DNA from 3 places in the Abyssisolibacter fermentans genome. Region 3 is predicted to be linked to each of the others. Evidence: riboswitches for the same ligand, from Rfam matches in the RefSeq annotation. Region 3 holds a riboswitch; each other region holds the start of a gene.

Region 1 (3,295 bases), on a different contig from region 3:
ATATATGGAATTATACAACAATAGTAATACAATAAAAAAACCTCCTAAGCAAAATATCTTATACTATCAATATATCCTTTATAAAATGTAAAGGTTACAAATAGTTAAATTGCTTAGGAGCATAATTTAATTTTTAAAGCTGTGTATAGGAGCAGGTATTCTGCCACCTCTGTTTACAAAAGCATCGCTAGAAAACTTACTTACTGACATAATAGGAGCATTACCTAGAAGTCCACCAAAATTAACGCTATCACCTAAGGATTTACCGTATACTGGAATAATTCTAACAGCAGTTGTTTTATTGTTAATAACTCCTATAGCAGCTTCATCAGCTATGATAGCAGATATAGTTGACGCCTTAGTATCACCAGGGATAGCAATCATATCTAGACCAACTGAGCAAACACATGTCATAGCTTCAAGTTTTTCTATGTTTAATGCTCCCTTAGTTACAGCTTCTATCATACCTTCATCTTCGCTTACAGGTATAAAAGCACCGCTCAATCCGCCTACATTCGATGAAGACATTACACCACCTTTTTTAACAGCATCATTTAACATAGCCAATGCAGCAGTTGTTCCATGAGCTCCACAATGCTCTAGACCTATTTCTTCTAATATTCGTGCTACGCTATCACCGACAGCAGGAGTAGGGGCTAAGGACAAATCTACAATACCAAATGGTACATTAAGACGTTTAGAAGCTTCTCTACCGACTAATTGTCCCATTCTTGTAATCTTAAATGCTGTTTGCTTAATAGTTTCTGCAACAACCTCAAAGCTTTCACCTTTAACTTTTTCTAGAGCTGATTTTATTACACCAGGTCCGCTGATTCCAACATTTATAACACTATCGCCTTCACCAACTCCATGAAAGGCTCCAGCCATAAATGGATTATCTTCAACAGCATTAGCAAAAACTACGAGTTTTGCACATCCTATACTGCCATTATCTCTTGTTAGGTAAGCTGTATCTTTTATAACTTGACCCATTTGTTTAACAGCATCCATATTTATTCCTACTTTTGAGTTTCCAACGTTTACTGATGAACATACTTTTTTTGTTTCATATAAAGACTGTGCAATTGAATCAATAAGTATCGTGTCTCCCTTTGAGTAACCTTTGTGTACCAATGCTGAAAAACCCCCTATAAAGTCTATACCAGTTTCTATAGCTGCTTTATCTAAGGTTTTTGCAAATGCAACATAATCAGTATCTGATGATGCTTGGGCAATCAGTGATATAGGTGTTACAGATATTCTTTTATTTATTATAGGTACTCCATATTCTTTTTCTATGTCATTACCTATTTTAACAAGATTTTGAGCGTATTTAGTAATCTTGTCATATATATTAGCTCTAGCAATTTCACCATTATGATGGCAGCAGTCTAATAGTGATATTCCCATTGTAATTGTTCTTATATCCAATTTTTCTTTTTCAATCATATTAATGGTTTCTAATATATTTCTAGTATTCATGTTAACACTCCTAACTACGATATTTTATGCATAGAATTGAACAAATCTTCTCTTTGAATTTTAATAGTAACGCCAATAGAACTTTGATTATTCTTTAATATTTCAGATATTTCTTGAAAGTCAACATCCATTTTTTCTAAGTCTACAATCATAATCATAGTAAAATAATCTTTCAGTATTGTCTGACTTATATCTAAAATATTAATATTATGCTCCGCTAATAATTTAGATGTTTTTGATATAATACCTACATTGTCCTTTCCTATAACAGTTACAATTGCTTTCATATTTAATTCCTCCTAAGTATAAGTTTGAACCTTTGTCTTTAATAAACTAGGTATAATTAATGATATTAATCCTTTGAAGAAAAAAAAGACTATACATGATAGTCTCTGGAAAATAGGAAATAAAACATAAGTATATGTACTTAATGCCTTATATTTCCCCTGTCCTTTTACCTGAGAGTTTCACCATAAATGGTTTTCCCCTTCGGTGCTCATTTGAGTCTCTCCAGAGGTTCGTCTAATATCGGTTAAATAAAAATTTTCCCAATATTTTCATCCGAAATATTCATTTTGTAGTAATTCTAACATATAAGCATATGATATTCAATATTTTTTCTAAACATAAAGGAAATTGCAACTTATTTACAGTTTAAAATAGATTATAAAAAATCAAAAGATGCTGTATAATAGAAAAGAAATAAATTATATTATATTAAACCCAGATTATTCATAGAAAATTAAATACTATGAGCAGAGAACTAAAATCTATGATTTTATGTGAATCGCTTACTCATTCTTTGAATGAGTTTCATTAATAAAGTTATTCTGTTTATAACAAGGCGCAAGATGTCCCTCACCTCTATAGGTAGCGGGTATCGATTATATTTAACAGGCAGTGCACAATCTTGCGCCTTGTTGAAACGGTGTGTTGCAATTACTACGTAATTGCTTTCGTTGTTATAAGATATCCATTAAATTCTTGACATACCAACTCGGTATGCCTTCGAATTCACTGAAATTTTCTAATTCAGAAACTTACAGAATATTATCGGGAGTTATATGAATAATCAGGGTTAATTTAAAGGATGATAGGATGAAGCTGGACAAGAATAAAGTTGTTGTTGGACTAAGTGGTGGTGTAGATAGTAGTGCCGCAGCATATTTATTAAAACAAAAAGGATTTGAAGTCATTGGGTTAACGATGAAGCTTTATGATGATAATACTGATTCAACTATAGAGGATGCTCAAAAAGTTGCTAATGCCTTAGATATACCTCATTATATTGTTGATTTAAGAAAGGATTTTAAATCTAGTGTAATAGATAACTTTGTTAGTGATTATCTAAGTGGCAAAACACCAAATCCATGCGTCTTATGCAATAAATATATAAAGTATGGCAAATTTATTGAAGCAGCACATAATTTTGGTGCGTATTATATAGCTACTGGTCACTATATTGATCTAAGTTATGATGATGTGAGTAATGAATACAAAATATATAAGCATAAGATTAATACTAAAGACCAGACATACTTAATGTATTCTATAACACAACAAAAACTAAAGCATCTAATATATCCATTAGGCGAATTTTCATCTAAACAGCAGGTAAGAGACTTAGTGAAAAATGTAGATTTTAATATATACAAAAAGAAAGATAGCGTTGGTATATGCTTTATAAAAGATAAAAAACATGGCTTGTATATTCAAAGACATTATAAAGATAATGTTAAAAAAGGCAAATTTGTAGATGTACAAGGTAATGTAATTGGAGAACATAAAGGTATATTTAATTATACTATTGGAC
Region 2 (3,295 bases), on a different contig from region 3:
ACTAACCATGTGGGTAATTTAACATTATATGAAATCGAAAAAATACTCCCTTCTCCGAGTTAGAAAAATTTCTTACATCTTGCTGAACCAAAAATAGCAAGCTATATAACATACAAAACTTTACTATATCAAATCTTCAAAGAAATATAGCAAATAGTTGATTTACCCTCTTTTTACCTACAAATTTCTCACCCTTGCAATCTTCATTTTTCTATTTTTCATATATTTAATAACAGTTGTACCTACATAACCACCTATTAGCCCTCCTATCATTGCAAAACCAAGTGCTAATAACACTTTTAATGGTGGATTAAATCCAAAAGGAGCGAGCAGGCCTGGTATTGGCGAAGCTGTTCCTGGTGCATTGTTTATTATTTTAAAATGTGCTGCTGCTATTCCTGCAAGTCCTCCACCAATAAAGTCTGAAAAATATATTGGAAATGGGTTCTTTGTTATTATGTCTGCCTGTGTTAATGGCTCTAGCATTACTGATATAACATTTTTTGAATCACCAATATTCAATCTCTTAAAAACAACTCCATTTGTAAATGCTCCTCCAAAACTGCTTATGGCAGCTATTCCCATAGCTAAACCCTGTAATCCAAGCATTGCTGTTAAAGCCATAGAACTTAAAGGTGATGTGCATAGAATCTTGATAATTCCTCCTAGTAAAAATCCCATAATATATGGTGATTGATCAGCTGCTACCCTTATTATATCTCCTATACTTAAAAGAGTACTATTTACAATTGGTGTGAATAATACTGCAATTAGTCTAGCAATAGGCGCTATAGTCAAAGCTCCTATTATTATATCTACACCCTTTGGAAGTTTTTCCTCAAGCTTAGGTGCAAATAATCCTACCAAATAACCTGCCATAAATCCTGGTAATATCCCCAGCTTTGCAGTTGCTGCTCCTGCTACCATTGCATATACAGGATTTACTCCCATATTTATACACACATATATTGCTGCAATAGGTCCTCCCATACTTCCAGATGCATTTCCTACCTCCCCTAAAAATTCAAAATGTAAGAAGTCACCACTAATATATTTATGAATTGCTTCTACTAGAAATGTTGCAACAGCTGCACCCGCTAGACCTGACATTGCCTTATCTCCCTTTGGTGCTTTTAAACTAAAACCTGAAAATACAATTAAAACTAATAATAATAACATCATTCCTTTTACAATTGCTAACATATATAACCCTCCAGTACAATTTGAATTTTGGATTATCTATGTGCAAAATAAAAAGACAGAGAGTAATGCAGCATAGAAAATCCCTTGCTACTCTACTCCCTGTCCTTTTATCTGAAAGCTTCCCTACAACATTCGTTGTAAGTTACTCCTTCGATGCCTAATAATAGGTCTCTCCAGGGTCGTGTCAAATCATTGTATCATTACCTGAAAGTTTCAAAACAGATTTTTAGCACAAATCTATTTTTTGCTTCTACGGTTATCCTCTTGGATATCTCCAATGATTATCATCCACATATGTAGTTGTTTTTTATATCTTTTTAGTAACTCTTTCCTTCTTTTTTTATGTTATCATAATTTGTTTGAAGAGTACAATTATTTTCTATTTAATATGAAAAAAATATAATATATGCATCAATTATAGATTATTTTTATAACGCAAAATAATATTTTGAAAAAACAATAAGTCTTATTTAAAGAACTAAGAGTGTTATCTTATATACAGACTTTACTTGTTTTACAAATATCATTATCTTAACACAGTTGAGTATTTACTTAGAAATTTATAGTTTCTAATTTGTCATAAATAGAGCCTACATTACTTCATTGCAGGCTCTATTTATCATGTTTTTAATTATACAGCGTACTATAAATTTAGTATGGAGGAACATTTACTTTATCTACTGTACACCAATAATAATTGTAAACAATTTCTGGTCTACATCCTCTAACATCATCTTGTGCATTTTCATACTTTACAAATCTTGCTAGTGTCATATACTAACCCTCCTTTTCAATATATTTTTTTACTAAAATTGAAATAAATATATATATTTTTTTTTTAATCTAATATTATGCTGTAACCTCTGTATTTCTTATTCTAAACTCTTCAATCATTTTACACACATTAGAAACAGAGCTGTTCTTATTCTCCAGCTGCTTATTCCACTGCTCTACTTTATTCTTTAATCCATATAATTTATAATTTGCAACTATATCATCTATATCATTATCAATTATATTTCCATAACTAAATAACTCCTCAGGAAAGAAATCACAAGGTTTAATATTACCTTTTTCTGATATAGACCAACTTGATGTTCCAGCACCACAATTGAACCTTTCTTCTTTAACTTCTTCTTCAATAAATTCTTCTTTGTCTTGTTTTTCTATTTTTAATTCACTACTACTATCTTCCCATTTTGTTATATCAATTTCACCTTTATATTTGCTATTTAGTTCTTTAAGCTTATTTTCAACAACTATGTGATCTTCTTTACTTAATAACCAACTATCATCTAAATTAAGACCTCTACCACATTTACTAAATGCTCCAACAGTTAATTTCTTAACACCAATACTGATTAGAAATTTAGCCATTTCCTCTATTTCATCAATTTTGTTCTTGGTTGCTATCATTGCTATTGACACATTTACATCATTTTTAACCAATTCTTTTATACCGTTTATTGTTTTATTATAAGAATCTTTAGTACTTGTAACATATTCATGCTCATCCTCTTTATGTGAATACAATGATATTTGTACACCACTTACACCCTTGAATTCGTGTGCATTTTTTTCATTTATTAATGTTGCTGATGTTGTTATATTTACATCAAAATTTTCTTTACTATATCTTAAAATATCTAAAAATCTATTATGTAGCATTGGTTCTCCCCCAGTTAATTGTATACCTGGAGTTTTACCGGCTAAGCATTTTAATGTACTCATCAACCTTTCGTATGGTATAAAATCTTTGTTTGAAATATTACAGCTTTTAAAACAATGCTTACATGTCAAATTACAACTATTTGTTATACTGAAAATAATATAGTATGGATACTTTTTGTTTTTTTCTCCTGTATGCTTCATTGTATACTTTGAGGGCTTGTCATTAAATGTTAATATTGATTTATTATTTTCTAAAAACTGATTCATAATATCTGATATTTGATTTCTATCATCTGATCCTAATTCCAAAACAATATCATTAATAACATTATCTATTGATTTTTCTCCATCTAACTTGTCCAAAATATATACATCTATATCACTTAAATACTTATTTTTCCCTCCAATAACAATACCATAA
Region 3 (3,295 bases):
TAATTTACAGAATTTTATGCTTTCACCATATTTCTCTGATAATTCAACAACACTTGGCATTAGTGCTTTACAAGGCTCACATCCTTGACTCCAAAAATCAACTAAAATATATCCCTTTTCATTTAATACCTCTTGTTCAAAATTAGTTTTATCTAATGCTAACATTTTAATTCCCCCTTGTTATATTTTAAAATTTATCTTCAATATATTTTTCAGCTTGTGTAGCTGCTATTGCTCCATCAGCACTTGCAGTTACAACTTGTCTTAGTGATTTAACTCTACAATCTCCTGCTGCAAAAACACCTTCTATGTTAGTCTTCATATTAGCATCAGTTATAATATACCCTCTTTCATTCATATCTACTACACCTTTGAATAATTCAGTTTGTGGCATGTAACCAATGAATACGAAAATACCAAATGTTCCATCTTCTTCATCTGCATCTAATTGAGTTAATTCACCTGTTTCTCTATTTTTAACTACTATAGATTCAGCTATACCTTCACCTTTTATTTCAACTATTTCACTATTCCATAAGAAATCAATTTTTTCATTTTTAAAAGCTTTTTCTTGTATAGACTTTGCTGCTCTAAGTGCATCTCTTCTATGAACTATAGTAACTTTTCTTGCGAATTTAGTTAAAAACATAGCTTCTTCAACTGCGGCATCTCCACCGCCAACTACAAACACTTCAAAATCTTCAAAGAATGCACCGTCGCATGTTGCACAGTAAGAAACACCTTTACCAGTCAATTCTTTTTCTCCTGGGCATCCTATTTGCCTTGGTTTTGCTCCTGTGGCAATAATAACTGATTTTGCTCTATATTCTTCTTTTTCACCTTTTATAACCTTAATATCTCCATCTAACTCTATGCTTAATATTGTGTCCTTAATTCTTTTAGCTCCAAATCCTTCAGCTTGCTTTACCATTCTAGCTATCAATGATGGTCCTGTTGCATCTTCAATTGATCCAGGATAATTTTCTACCTCTTCAGTAGTTACTATCTGTCCACCTGCTTTTTCTTTTTCAATTATTATTGTATTCATTCTAGCGCGACCAGCGTATAATCCTGCAGATAAACCAGCTGGACCTGAACCTATTATAGCAACATCATAAATATTTTCCATGTAATTCACTCCTTTATTATTTCTATTTAACGCTTATTTATTCTTTAAAGCATTTTCAATTAATGTTTTATCAATCAATTGAAAATCCTCTAGTATACTCTCTTTCCAATGTGGTCTTTTGGCATTGTTATAAAATTTGTTAGTTGTTTCAATGCTTTTCTCTATAATCATTAATGAATCCATATCTAACTTACCTATTGATTGCTTAGATACAGCGAGTGACTTATAAGGTGTTTCATTTGGTTTAACGCTTCCTGATAATGGATGTGTTAATAATTTATGTCCTTTATGTATCATATCTCTTACTTGTTTCAATATTTCTAAATAGTCAATTTCCTTAAATATTATGTCATATTCCGAAAATTTTTCCTTCACTAAAGGATTATTTGTAATTATAATCAATTTATACACTTCCTTTTGTATAATGTGAAATATTGATATAAAACACCTACTCAGTTCCTTTCTAGGAGTAAAATATTCACTTATAATCATAGATTTTAGCTCTTTGCTCACAAAAAGAGCATAAAACATTAAACAATGCCTTATGCTCTGTTTTAAACCTGAGAGATTCTTCTTTTTTTCAAAAGAGTTGCTCCTACGGTGCTTTTACGCTCTTCAGAGTTCTGTCGAAATACGGTCCCTTTGCCTGAGAGCTTCACATTTGAACGGCAAGCTCAACGCTTACTCCTTCGGCGACACTTTGTTCTCTCCCGTATTCTTCATCCAGTTTTTTATATGCTATTTTTATCAGTTATCTTTTACAATTTTATTATAATACACACTAATTCTTTATACAACAAATTTTTTTAAATATTTCTTTATTTTAAATTTTACTATATACTACCTGATTATTTTGATAGAATATATTTATACATATATTACTCATTTGACTAATATATTATTCATTTAACTAATTAAGATATCAAAAATATAGCATAAATAATACAGCTGTATAATTCAAGATATTCAATAAATTAGAAATGGTGTATAATTTTAATGGAGGCGATCTTATGAAAGAACTAAAAACCACTAATTATAAATTTTTCCAAAATAGGAAGTGTGAATTCTTCCCTTGTCATAAAGTCAATGACGATTCAAGTTTTAATTGTCTTTTCTGTTTTTGCCCTCTTTTTATGCTAAAAGATAAATGCGGAGGCAATTTTAAATACAAAGATGGTATAAAGGATTGTAGTAATTGTCTAATTCCTCATAGTAAAGGTGGATATGACTATATAATGACTAAAATGAAGGATGTAATAGAAAAAGCTAAAATAGATGAATAAGTCCTTGTTTGAATATGGATAATAGCGGCTTAAGCCAAGTTATTATTGGTTTTTCATATATATTTTCTATTGCTATTCTTTGTCGGGTACATGACTTATTATTTCAGATGAGTGTATTAAAAAAGGTTGGCTAAAAAATTATTTTTAAGCCAACCTCTATTTTTATATTAACGCTTTATATTATATCAACTATTTAATAGCATCACGTATAGCTAATGCAATATTTGATGCATGATCTGCTATTCTTTCTAAATTACTTATTACATCTAAAAATACAATTCCTGAACTACCTGAACATAGTTGTTTATTCAATCTGTCTATGTGATTAGCTCTTAACTGTTTTTCCATTTTATCAATATCTTCTTCTAAAACGAATACAGCACTTACATATTCTTCACTTGGGTTTTTATATGCTTTTAAAGATTGTTCAAATGATTCTTGCACTTTGCCAAACATTATATCTAGCTCTTTTAATGCATAATCAGACATTTTTAAATTGTTATCAATTCTATATTGTGCAAATTCAGCTAAATTATCAGCGTGATCTCCAATTCTTTCCAAATCATTAATTGTGTTAAGCAAAGCCGTAACTACCAAATGTTGATTATCAGTTAGTGGTGCATTTAAAAGTTCAACCAAATAGTTTGTAATAGCTTTTTCCATCCAATTAATTTTCTTTTCGTCTTCAAATACTTTATGTGCAAGTTTTTCGTCCGCTTTAAGAAAAGCTTCTTTAGATAAAGCTAATGTTTTCTTAACTAACTTACCCATTCTTAATACTTCTTTTGATGCCATGCCTACAGCAATGGATGGTGTTTCCATAATCCTTGAATCAAGGTATTTAAGGCCCTGAACTTCATCTTCATCATCTGTACCTGGTATA

What was found. A riboswitch is a leader RNA that binds a small molecule or an ion and turns the genes downstream of it on or off. The one in region 3 is predicted to bind glycine.
Region 1: it holds a riboswitch for glycine, as region 3 does, so the genes downstream of both, AYC61_RS09295 (ACT domain-containing protein) here and AYC61_RS14035 (GrdX family protein) in region 3, are expected to answer to the same signal.
Region 2: it holds a riboswitch for glycine, as region 3 does, so the genes downstream of both, AYC61_RS13040 (PTS sugar transporter subunit IIC) here and AYC61_RS14035 (GrdX family protein) in region 3, are expected to answer to the same signal.

What each region holds. Positions count from the first base shown of each region.
Region 1 is NZ_LOHE01000055.1:35,515-38,809, reverse strand. It holds gene AYC61_RS09305 (chitinase) at 1-32, opposite strand, end outside; gene AYC61_RS09300 (PFL family protein) at 127-1,482, opposite strand; gene AYC61_RS09295 (ACT domain-containing protein) at 1,497-1,769, opposite strand; glycine riboswitch at 1,919-2,006, opposite strand; gene mnmA (tRNA 2-thiouridine(34) synthase MnmA) at 2,581-3,295, shown strand, end outside.
Region 2 is NZ_LOHE01000069.1:25,230-28,524, reverse strand. It holds gene AYC61_RS13040 (PTS sugar transporter subunit IIC) at 178-1,203, opposite strand; glycine riboswitch at 1,293-1,390, opposite strand; gene AYC61_RS22085 (hypothetical protein) at 1,855-1,977, opposite strand; gene AYC61_RS13035 (radical SAM/SPASM domain-containing protein) at 2,053-3,295, opposite strand, start outside.
Region 3 is NZ_LOHE01000074.1:46,493-49,787, forward strand. It holds gene trxA (thioredoxin TrxA) at 1-165, opposite strand, end outside; gene trxB (thioredoxin-disulfide reductase) at 188-1,129, opposite strand; gene AYC61_RS14035 (GrdX family protein) at 1,163-1,540, opposite strand; glycine riboswitch at 1,754-1,852, opposite strand; gene AYC61_RS14040 (cysteine-rich small domain-containing protein) at 2,140-2,412, shown strand; gene AYC61_RS14045 (Na/Pi cotransporter family protein) at 2,602-3,295, opposite strand, start outside.